3 regions of the Arthrobacter phoenicis genome follow, and region 2 is predicted to be linked to each of the others. Evidence: riboswitches for the same ligand, from Rfam matches in the RefSeq annotation. Region 2 holds a riboswitch; each other region holds the start of a gene.

Region 1 (3,268 bases), 880 kb from region 2:
CGCCCACCAGCGTGCCGCGCCGTGCCGCGTCCGCCACCGATCGTTGTAGCGCGGTCGTGTCATAAAGGCCGGCCAGCGGCTGGATCCGGCCGTCCGCCGAAACGGCGACGCTGCCGTCCGAGCCGGGCTGCGCCCTGGCACGGTCGGCGAAGAGTGCGGGGACGGCGTCGGCGACCAGCGGCATGTCGCAGGCCAGGACCAGCGTCAGCGGCGCCTGGCTCCCGCCGGCCGCTCCCCCGCGAGCGAGGGCCTCGAGCCCGGCAGCAAGGGCCGCCGCGGGTCCGGCGAAGGGCGGGTCTTCACGGCACAGGAGGATTCCGTCCGGGAGTCTGCCGGTTTCCGGTCCCACGACGGCGACGCCGCGTGCACCGGCTGCCGCGAGCAACGACCGCTCCAGCAGGGTGTCCCCGCGGAAGCGGAGGGCGGCCTTGGGGGTTCCGCCCAGCCGGGAGGACCTGCCCCCGGCGAGAATGACGGCGTTGAATTCCACCCGCCCAGCCTAGCGGCCTGCGGGCGGCCGGCGGTGCTAGTGCGCGGATTCGGGCAGCAGGAACGGGTCCCACGCGGGGGTGGGCTTCTCCAGCTCCTTGATCTGCCAGATCGTGCCCTTCGGCGGACCGGGGGTGAACCCGAGCTTCCAGCCCATCTCGGCCGGGGTGTGGTCGCCCTTGACGTTGTTGCAGCGCAGGCAGGCGGCCACCAGATTCTCCCAGGAGTCGGCCCCTCCCCGGGACTTCGGCTGGACGTGGTCGATGGTGTGGGCCGGTTTAGCGCAGTAGGCGCACCGGTGGCCGTCCCGGCGGAGCACACCCCGGCGGCTGACCGCAGTCACGGTGTTGTAGCGGGGGCGGATGTAGCGGTTAAGCAGGATGACGCTCGGCCGGCCGAGGATATCCTGCGGCCCCACCACCGGGTCGTCCCCCTCGGCCACGACACTGGCCTTGCCCGTCAGCACGAGCACCAGCGCCCGGCGGAAGGTCACAACCGCCAGCGGTTCATATCCAGCATTCAGAACGAGTGTGCGCATCCGCATCCCTCTTCACGGCCGCACCCGCCAGTGGCACGAGGGCCGGCTGCCCTCTGCATGGTCAGGCTAAGGATCGACACCACAAGAGTAAACACGGGTGGCCCGGATTACCGAATTTCGGGCCGCAGGGCATCCGTGGCGGATCCTGGGCCCGCGTGCCAGCGGTGCTTCCTGCACCGCTGGCACGCGGTTAACAGAGAAGGACCCCAGCCGGTGGCAGGGGTCCTTCTCGAAGCTTCGCGGGAAGCGGGGGTCTTAGCCGCCGACGCGGATGAAGACCGGGCCGGAACCGACGTTGACACTGTAGAGGGCGGTGGTGCCGCCGTTCCAGCCGCCGTGGACGGCCATGCCGTTGCCGACGTAAACGGCGATGTGGGCCATGCCCATGCCGCCGTTCTGGTAGTACGCGAGGTCACCCGGCTGCGCTTCGGCGGCGCTGACGGTGCGGCCCAGGGACAGGTAACCTGCCGGCCAGCCGTGGTAGCGGATGCCGACGGCGGCCAGGGCGTTGGTGGCCAGCATGGTGCAGTCCTGGGACACGCCGATCTGGGCGTAAGCGGCGGCGGCGATCGAGGCGCCCATGCCGCTGGTGGCGGCCGGAGCCTTGGTGGCGACGGACGCGTTGACCGCGGTGCCGGCGGCCGGGGTGGCTGCGGCGGTGTTGGCGGTCGTGGTGTCAGCTTCCTGAACCTTGACGACGGGCTTCGGGGCCTCGACGACGGGGGCGGCCGCGGTGGTCACAGCAGGCTTCTCGTAGGAGATGGCGATGCTGGAGGCCGCCGAGATGGTGGCCGGAGCGGTGGACTGAACCTCGGTGGCGGAAGCAGAGGTGGATTCGCGCTGAACGTTGGTCTCGGCGGCGTTGGCCGCGATACCGCTGGTCAGGACCAGGCCGGAGGCAGCAGCGATAACCGCAGCCTGGCGACCCATGCCACCGGCGTTGTCGCCGACGGCCTTGGCAATGACAGCCAGCGAGTTGGTCTTGGTGACCTCCGCGCGGTGGCGTGCAATGGTTGCACGAGTAGTCATTTAGTTCTCTCTTTCGTGATCCTTTGTGTCCGCGCTCTTGAACAGGCGGGACTAAGGACGCTCCGGCATCTTGGGGGTACGCCGGATCGCCCCGAAACGGGTTTCTTTAGCGAAGGGTGTACTGCGAAGACGCGCCAAAAGCAGGAACTGCATTGCGTGAACCATCCCGGGCGCCGGCAAGGGCAACGCGGTGCATGGTCATCAGCGGGCTCGACTGAGCCTCGCCAGCGCGAAAACGCGCAGCATTGTGGCGTGAAGACACGAAAGTAGCCTCTCCCAATGCCTACGAGGTGAGCTGTCGGATTCGGATGGGAGTCACCCGGCCGCTCCGCTTCCTGGGAAGCTTTGCGACTTAACCCCTAGGTCTTCTTGCGAAGACCAAAATTGGTTCCCCCGCCCCTGCCAGACGATGTCATGCGAACGGACCTTGAGCGGTGGCAGAGTTAGGCAATCCACTCAAGAGCGCCAACTTCGGTGAAGTTGGCGTGCTTCATACGGTACAACAGTTCGGACTCAATGTCACATTCAGATCACGGCGTGTCACGGAAGTGTGAGCATTGCGGTGGGCTCTTTTAGAGCCAGCCCAGCGGATCAACGACGTCCCCGTTGACCATCACCTCGAAGTGGAGGTGGCAGCCGGTGGAGGCACCGGTTGTTCCGCTCATCGCAATCACATCGCCACGGGAGACCTTTTGGCCGACGTGGACGCTGGATGACGACAAGTGGTTATACGTGGTCTCCAGGCCATTGCCATGGTCGACCACAATCCGGTTGCCGCCCCCGTAGGGGTGCCAGCCGGAGAAAGTTACGGTGCCGCTCGCGGCGGCATGGACGGCTGTGCCGCACTGCGCGGCGTAATCCTGGCCGCGGTGGAATTCGCCGACCGCGCCGGTGATGGGGCTGACCCGGTAGCCGAAGGGCGACGCCGTGATCATGGTGTCCAGCGGGGCGCCGAGCGTCCCCGCGGATGCGGCGCGGGTGATGGAGCCAACGGACTGCGCGCTGAGCAGCTGCTTGAGCTTCCCGTCCGGGTCACCCTTGGTGGTGACGGCGGTGCGGTTGAAGTCGATCTGGGCGGCGGCGGCCTTGACCTCGGGCTGGGCCGCGGCGGAGACGGACCCCGCGGTGGGGGCGTCGACGGCCAGCGCGGGGCCGGTCACCGGGACGGCCACGGTGAGTGCGATGCCGGCGGCGGCCAGGGTCATTCCGGCC
Region 2 (3,268 bases):
TTCGACGCCGACTTCGCCGGCGACGAGCGGGTGGCCGTCCCCCGCGTCGCCTGGGAACGGACCACCCGCCGGGTCCTGACCCTGGAAGACGTCACCGCCATCAAGATCACGGACACGGACGGCCTCCGGGCCGCGGGGATCGACCCCGTGGAGGTGGCTCCGGTCTTCGCATCGGTGATGTTCGACCAGCTCTTCACCACCGGGTTCTTCCATGCCGACCCGCACCCGGGGAACATCTTCGTCACCCCGACCCCCGGCGCCGGAGGGTTGCCCTGGCGGCTGACGTTCATCGATTTCGGCATGATGGGCGAGGTGCCCCCGGGCACCCGGAGCGGGCTGCGGAAGCTGCTCATCGCGGCGGCCGCGCGCGACGGCGGAGGCCTGGTCTCGGCGATCGGCGAGATCGGGGTGCTGCTGCCCACGGCGGATACCGCCGAACTGGAGCGGGCCATGTCCCGGCTGTTCACCCGCTTCGGCGGCATGGGCTTCGCCGAACTGCGCGAGGTGGACCCGCGGGAGTTCCTGGCCTTCGCCAACGAGTTCGGCGAACTGGTCCGCTCGCTGCCGTTTCAGGTCCCGGAGAATTTCCTGCTGATTATCCGGGCGATGTCGCTCACCTCCGGGGTGTGCAGTTCCCTCGACCCGCGCTTCAACCTCTGGGACTCGGTGGAGCCGTACGCGGCACGGCTGCTGCGCGAGGAGCGCGGAAACCTCCTGCAGGACGCCGGCCGCCAGGTCTTCGACGCCGCGGCGGTGGCCTTCCGCCTGCCGCAGCGCCTCGACCGCCTGGCGGCCCGCGCCGAGGAGGGTTCCCTGACCGTGGGCAACCCCCGGCTGGAGCGCCAGGTGGCCCGGCTGGACCGCACCGTGCGCCGCGCGGTGTCCGCCATTCTCTTCGCCGCCCTGCTGATCGCCGGCGCCATTCTCCGGCACGACGATCCGGCCCTCGCGACGGTACTCCTGGCCGTCTCCGTGCTGCCGCTGCTGCATTCGGCCTGGCCGGGACGCCGCGGCCCCTGAGCCGCGCCGTTGACTCGGTTCCGGCCGCACCTCAAGCCGCCACGCGGAGGCCGGTGACTGCCGTTACTTAATTGTGATTAACCGGCTCAATGCCGTACGGTCGACGGGTGGACCGTCAACGTTGGTCCCAATTCCGTGCGTCGCTGAGCTCTGCCGCGCCCGGGATCCGCTAGATATAAGGCAGAGGCGGGGGACCCAAGTGTCCCGGGTATGGCGTTGGCCTGCCCTCGGGGTGAAGCCGTGATTTCCCACGGCCGGATGACCTCATCCGAACCCGACAGCTAACTCCGCAGGCGTCGAGAGGTATACCTTCCATGTCTGCACCCCAGGATCAGACTTGCGCCCCCGCGCGCCGTCGTGACCAGACCGCCCCCTCCCCGCTCCGGCGCACCGCCCTTCGGCTGAAGTCCCCCCGCGCCCTGACCCTCGCCGCGGCGGCGGCCGTCGCCGTCGTGGGCCTCGGCTCACTCGGCCAGGCCACCCTGAACAGCCTGTCCCAGGCGCAGGCGTCGGAGGTCTCCCAGGCCGCCCCCGCCTCCGCCCCGGTCTCTCCGGCAGCAACCCCCGCCGCACCCGCCACCACCGCGGCCGCGGCCCCTTCCGCCCCTTCCCCCCCGGCAACGACGGCGGCCCCCGCACCGGTGCAGGCCGCTCCCCCGGCAGCCGCCCCCGCGCCCGCCGCCGTACAGGCCGCCCCGGCACCGGCCCTGGCCATAGCCTCCACGGGCGGCCCGGCACCCCTGGGCGTCCCCGGCAACTGGACCCTGGCGTTCAACGACGACTTCAACGGCACCGGCCTGGATACCAACAAGTGGGCCGCCTGCTGGTTCGCCCCCGGCTGCGGAACCATGAACAAGGTCAGCACCAGCCCCGCCAACGTCTCCGTCAGCAACGGGAACCTGGTCCTCAACCTGGCCTCGGCCTCCTCCGGTGCGCTGGTCTCCTCCAACCCCCGCGGCGGCGCCGGCACCGGCTACCAGTTCACCACCGGCTACGTCGAGGCCCGGATCAAGTTCCCCGGCAACGCCAACGGCCTCTACAACTGGCCCGCCTTCTGGTCCACCGGCCAGTCCTGGCCCGCCACCGGCGAGAACGACATCGCCGAGGTCCTCAAGGCCAAGATGACGGTCAACTACCACTCCACCAGCGGCGCCCAGAACCAGGGCGGCGTCGGCGGCAACTGGGCCAATGAGTACCACACCTTCGGCCTGCACCGGATGGCCGGCTCCTCGGACGTCTACTTCGACGGCGTCAAGGTCAAGTCCTACCCGACCAACGACGGCAACGCCCCGCAGTACCTGGTCCTGAACGTCGGAGCCTCCTCCACGAACCCGGCCTACGGCCCGGCGTCTCAGGTCCTGGTGGATTACGTCCGCGCCTGGCAGTAACCGGGACGTACACTGGCTCCCATAACGCCGCGTCAACCACGGAGGAGCCAGCATGTGCCGACTGTTCGGGCTCCACGCCGGCGCCCGAACGGTCCGCGCCACCTTTTGGCTGCTGGACGCGCCGGACAGCCTGTCCGTCCAGAGCCGGCGCGAGCCGGACGGGGCGGGCATCGGCACCTTCGATGAGCTCGGAGAGCCGCACGTGGCCAAGCAGCCGCTCGCGGCGTGGGAGGACCACGCCTTCGCCCGGGAGGCCAGGACCCTGCGGAGCACCACGTTCCTCGCGCACGTCCGCTACGCCAGCACGGGGGCCCACACCGTGGCCAACACCCACCCGTTCGAGCAGGACGGGCGGCTGTTCGCGCACAACGGCGCCTTCGGCGGCCTGGACCGGCTGGACGCCCGGCTCGCCGCGCTGGGGGTCGCGGACCTGGTCCGGGGGCAGACGGACAGCGAACGCCTCTTCGCCCTGATCACCGCCGAGACCCGGCGGGCGGACGGCGACGTCGGCGCCGGGATCACCCGGGCGGTGGCCTGGGCCGCGGCGGAGCTGCCGGTGCTCAGCCTGAACCTGATCATCACCACGGCCACGGAGCTGTGGGCGCTGCGGTACCCGGAGACCCACGAACTGCACATGCTGGAGCGTGATCCCGGGCGCATCCACGGCCCCGCCGCGCCGCTGGAGGCCCGCAGCCACCGCATCCACGCACGCAGCGAGGACCTTGCCGCCGGGCCGCAGGTGCTGATCGCCACCGAACCGATGGACCACGATCCCGGCTGGCGGGCGCTGGCCCCCGGTGAGCTGCTGCGCGTGGGACCGGACCTGGCGGTCAGGTCCACGTTTCCGTTCCCGGACGGGC
Region 3 (3,268 bases), on a different contig from region 2:
TGTCGGGGAAACGGTACAGCCGCTCTGCATCCCGCATTGAAGAGCGGGCACGCTTGCGGTCACCGGCGGCGTCATACGCGCAGCTGAGCCGGAACCAGGAACGCCAGTCCCCCGGAGCATCTTCTGTTTCGGCCCGGTACTTTTCGAATTCCTGGTCCGCCGCGGCACGGACGATGCGTCCGGCGGGTGTGCGCGGCAGATTGTCTACGGGCAGACCCCCCTCGGCCTCAAGGGCCCGCGCCATCTGTTCTGTGCGGGCACCGAACAGAAGTTCACGGAACAGTGCCCAGGCACCGATGGCCGGGAGTACCAAGTACGCCGCGCCAAGGACGTTGGCCAGAGGACTGGTATCCATCAGCAGGAGAGCGGAACGCTGGAATGTCACCACCAGGTAGAAGACCAACAGCAGCGTTACGGCCACCACCCAGGCCTTGGTCCGGTTCCTCCGTAGAAAAGAAAAGAATGACTTCACGGCCCCACCGACCCTGCTCGGGCAAACCGGACCGGACCCGGAGCCGAGCCGGACTGCGGATCCAAAGCGGTTCCTGCAGCTTCGGCGGCCTTGGCTCCGGGAAACAACTCCGCGCCCCGGAGAGCGCCACCTAGTGCTTCAGACATTGGGATCAACATTACATACCAACAACAATCGCCATCCAAATCTGCAGTGCGGCTTTCGGCAACGGCATCCGGGCCGTCCGGAACTTTGGCACCGTCCCCGCACCGGCGGCGGGCCTTTACCAACCGGAGGGCGGTATGCCAATGGCCGGTGACGCGCTACCCCCAAGGCAGCGACTCACCGGCCCGTTGGCGCTGGTGTCTCTAGGCGCCGGCGCGTACGAACGTGACGGGCCCCGTTGCGGTCAACCACGACAGCGGATGAACCACCGTCTGGTTCTTGCCGTTCATGCCCGAGCTGATGACCTGGCCGTTGCCTGCGTAGATTCCAACGTGTCCGGACTGAACAACCATGTCACCCGGGGCCGGGGTGCCAACCGTCTTGCCGTAATTCATGAACGCCATAGGGCCAATGTCGCCTACAGGGATGCCTGCTGCGCCCAAGGCCTTTTCGACGAGGCGGGTGCAGTCCTGGATAAGGCCCAGCTGCGCGTAGGCGGCCGAAAGCATGGTGGCGTTGACTCCGCCCGCTGCCTGAGGGGCAGCGGCCGGCGCCGGTGCCGCCTGAACGGTGACCTTGGGCGCTGCCACCGGTGCACTAACCACCGGTGTCGTGGCGGCCGGTGTCTTGACCGCCGGTGTGGGCTGAGGGATTTCGGCAGTCGCCGGCGCTTCGATGACCGGTGCGGGGGTAGTGGTGACGGCCGGGCGTTCGAAGGATATCCGAACGCTGGCGTCGGCGCTGAGCGGAGCGGACGCCAGGGCGGTCACTTCCTGCGTTGAGGGCAGTGCCGCGTCCTGCTGGGCCGGAGCCTCGGCGGCCTGGGCAGCGATACCGCTGGATAAAACTAGGCCTGAAGCAACGGCGAGGACGGCGGCCTGCCGTCCCGCTCCGCCAAAGTTGTCTGCGGCAGACTTGGAAATCTTCGCGAGCGGACTGGTGTGGACGGTAACCGCGCGCCGGCGGCCATGAACGCGTGTGGACATGACAAAGTAGCCTCTCCCAATGCCTGCGGGGTTAGCTGTCGGATTCGGATGGGAGTCACCCGGCCGCAACTCCTGCAGATGCAGTAGCGCGGCTTCACCCCAAGGCCTGAACCAGGCCAAACGTGGTTTCCCCGTCTCTGCCGGACGAATTCTGCGAACGGATCCCCGGCAGCGGCAGAGTTAGGCAATCAACCCGGGAGTGCCGCCCTTGGAGAGAGTCGGCACGGAACCGACCGTACCGCAAGTAAGAGAAGATTGTCACATTCTGATAACGCGACGGGATAAATGTCACAGCCCCTACGTGCACCTCCACTGCTTGTACCCGCGGAAGGCCACCTAACCGGACCATCCTTCTGTCGTCCCAAAAGTGCGCCACGACCATCCGTTACACGGACAATATTTGGTCGGCTCACGACGGTTACTGGTGACGCTAGCAGTCACTTTCCGCAATCGTCTGGCCCTAAAGAATCCCACGGCACACCGAAATGACGCCTGGAGGCCTTCCAGGTGACGAAATTTCGGCAATCCGAAAAACATGTAAACGCATGAATCTGCGGCGGATATATGGAAGACTTGTCTTATCGAAGGGGAGTAGTTCCCACCGTCCGCGTATCGCGGACGCAGCGGCGCATCGACATACTGGCATCCTCCTACAGGTTGCCCGGTGCGCCACCCGGCTAGCAGGTGCCGGGCGAGCGAGACCTTCGGTCAGACACCACTCTGACCGGAGCTCCCCCGAAATTATGGGTCCGGTCAAGGGTATTGCCTCGAGGATGACCATGACGAACCTGCCCACGACACACACCACACCGACTTTCCAGAGCGCCAGTCCTGCGGATCTTCGTCGCTGGCGCCAGTACCTGGCCGACGAACGGGCCGAAGCGGGCGTGTACCGGGACCTTGCCGGACGCCGAAGTGGGGAAGAACGGGAGATCCTCCTGGCCCTGGCCGAAGCCGAAACCCGGCACGAACAGCACTGGCTGGACCTGCTCGGCGATAAAGTCGGCAAGGCCCGCCGCGGAAGCCTCCGTACCCGGTTCGTCGGCTTCCTTGCCCGCCACTTCGGATCCGTGTTCGTCCTCGCCCTGGCCCAGCGTGCCGAAGCGCGCTCACCGTACGCACGCGATGCCCACGCCACCGACACCATGGCCGCCGACGAACAGATCCACGAGGAAATCGTCCGTGCACTCGCCACAAGGGGCAGGAACAGGCTCTCCGGAAGTTTCCGCGCTGCCGTCTTCGGCGCAAACGACGGGCTCGTCAGCAACCTCTCCCTCGTGATGGGCATCAGCGCCAGCGGCGCATCCAACGCGGTGGTCCTCCTCAGCGGCGTCGCCGGCCTACTCGCCGGCGCCCTGTCCATGGGAGCCGGAGAATACGTCTCCGTCCGCTCCCAGCGCGAACTCCTCGAAGCCTCCACGCCCAATGAGGACGCACACGCGCGGCTACCGCACCTGAACGCCGACGCCAACGAACTGTCCCTGCTCTACCGCGCCCGGGGCATGGCAGAAGACGAAGCGAACGCCAAGGCCTCCGAGACGCTGCAGAACCCACACGAGAAACCGATCGTGGCTTCCCCTGACCACGACAAACACGAAGCAGTCGGCACAGGCCTCGGCGCGGCCACATCCAGCTTCCTGTTCTTCGCCTCCGGCGCCATCCTGCC

What was found. Region 2 has a riboswitch for cyclic di-AMP ahead of ABC337_RS00280 (glycoside hydrolase family 16 protein). Riboswitches for the same ligand answer to the same signal wherever they lie in the genome.
Region 1: it holds a riboswitch for cyclic di-AMP, as region 2 does, so the genes downstream of both, ABC337_RS04135 (NlpC/P60 family protein) here and ABC337_RS00280 (glycoside hydrolase family 16 protein) in region 2, are expected to answer to the same signal.
Region 3: it holds a riboswitch for cyclic di-AMP, as region 2 does, so the genes downstream of both, ABC337_RS18200 (NlpC/P60 family protein) here and ABC337_RS00280 (glycoside hydrolase family 16 protein) in region 2, are expected to answer to the same signal.

What each region holds. Positions count from the first base shown of each region.
Region 1 covers NZ_JBDFMK010000001.1:935,542-938,809, forward strand. Annotated here, with positions in the region: gene mobA (molybdenum cofactor guanylyltransferase) at 1-490, opposite strand, end outside; gene ABC337_RS04130 (HNH endonuclease) at 527-1,027, opposite strand; gene ABC337_RS04135 (NlpC/P60 family protein) at 1,283-2,056, opposite strand; cyclic di-AMP (ydaO/yuaA leader) riboswitch at 2,323-2,481, opposite strand; gene ABC337_RS04140 (peptidoglycan DD-metalloendopeptidase family protein) at 2,629-3,268, opposite strand, start outside.
Region 2 covers NZ_JBDFMK010000001.1:58,376-61,643, forward strand. Annotated here, with positions in the region: gene ABC337_RS00275 (ABC1 kinase family protein) at 1-1,020, shown strand, start outside; cyclic di-AMP (ydaO/yuaA leader) riboswitch at 1,178-1,328, shown strand; gene ABC337_RS00280 (glycoside hydrolase family 16 protein) at 1,335-2,408, shown strand; gene ABC337_RS00285 (class II glutamine amidotransferase) at 2,461-3,268, shown strand, end outside.
Region 3 covers NZ_JBDFMK010000003.1:103,245-106,512, reverse strand. Annotated here, with positions in the region: gene ABC337_RS18205 (hypothetical protein) at 1-472, opposite strand, end outside; gene ABC337_RS18200 (NlpC/P60 family protein) at 820-1,602, opposite strand; cyclic di-AMP (ydaO/yuaA leader) riboswitch at 1,609-1,799, opposite strand; gene ABC337_RS18195 (VIT1/CCC1 transporter family protein) at 2,382-3,268, shown strand, end outside.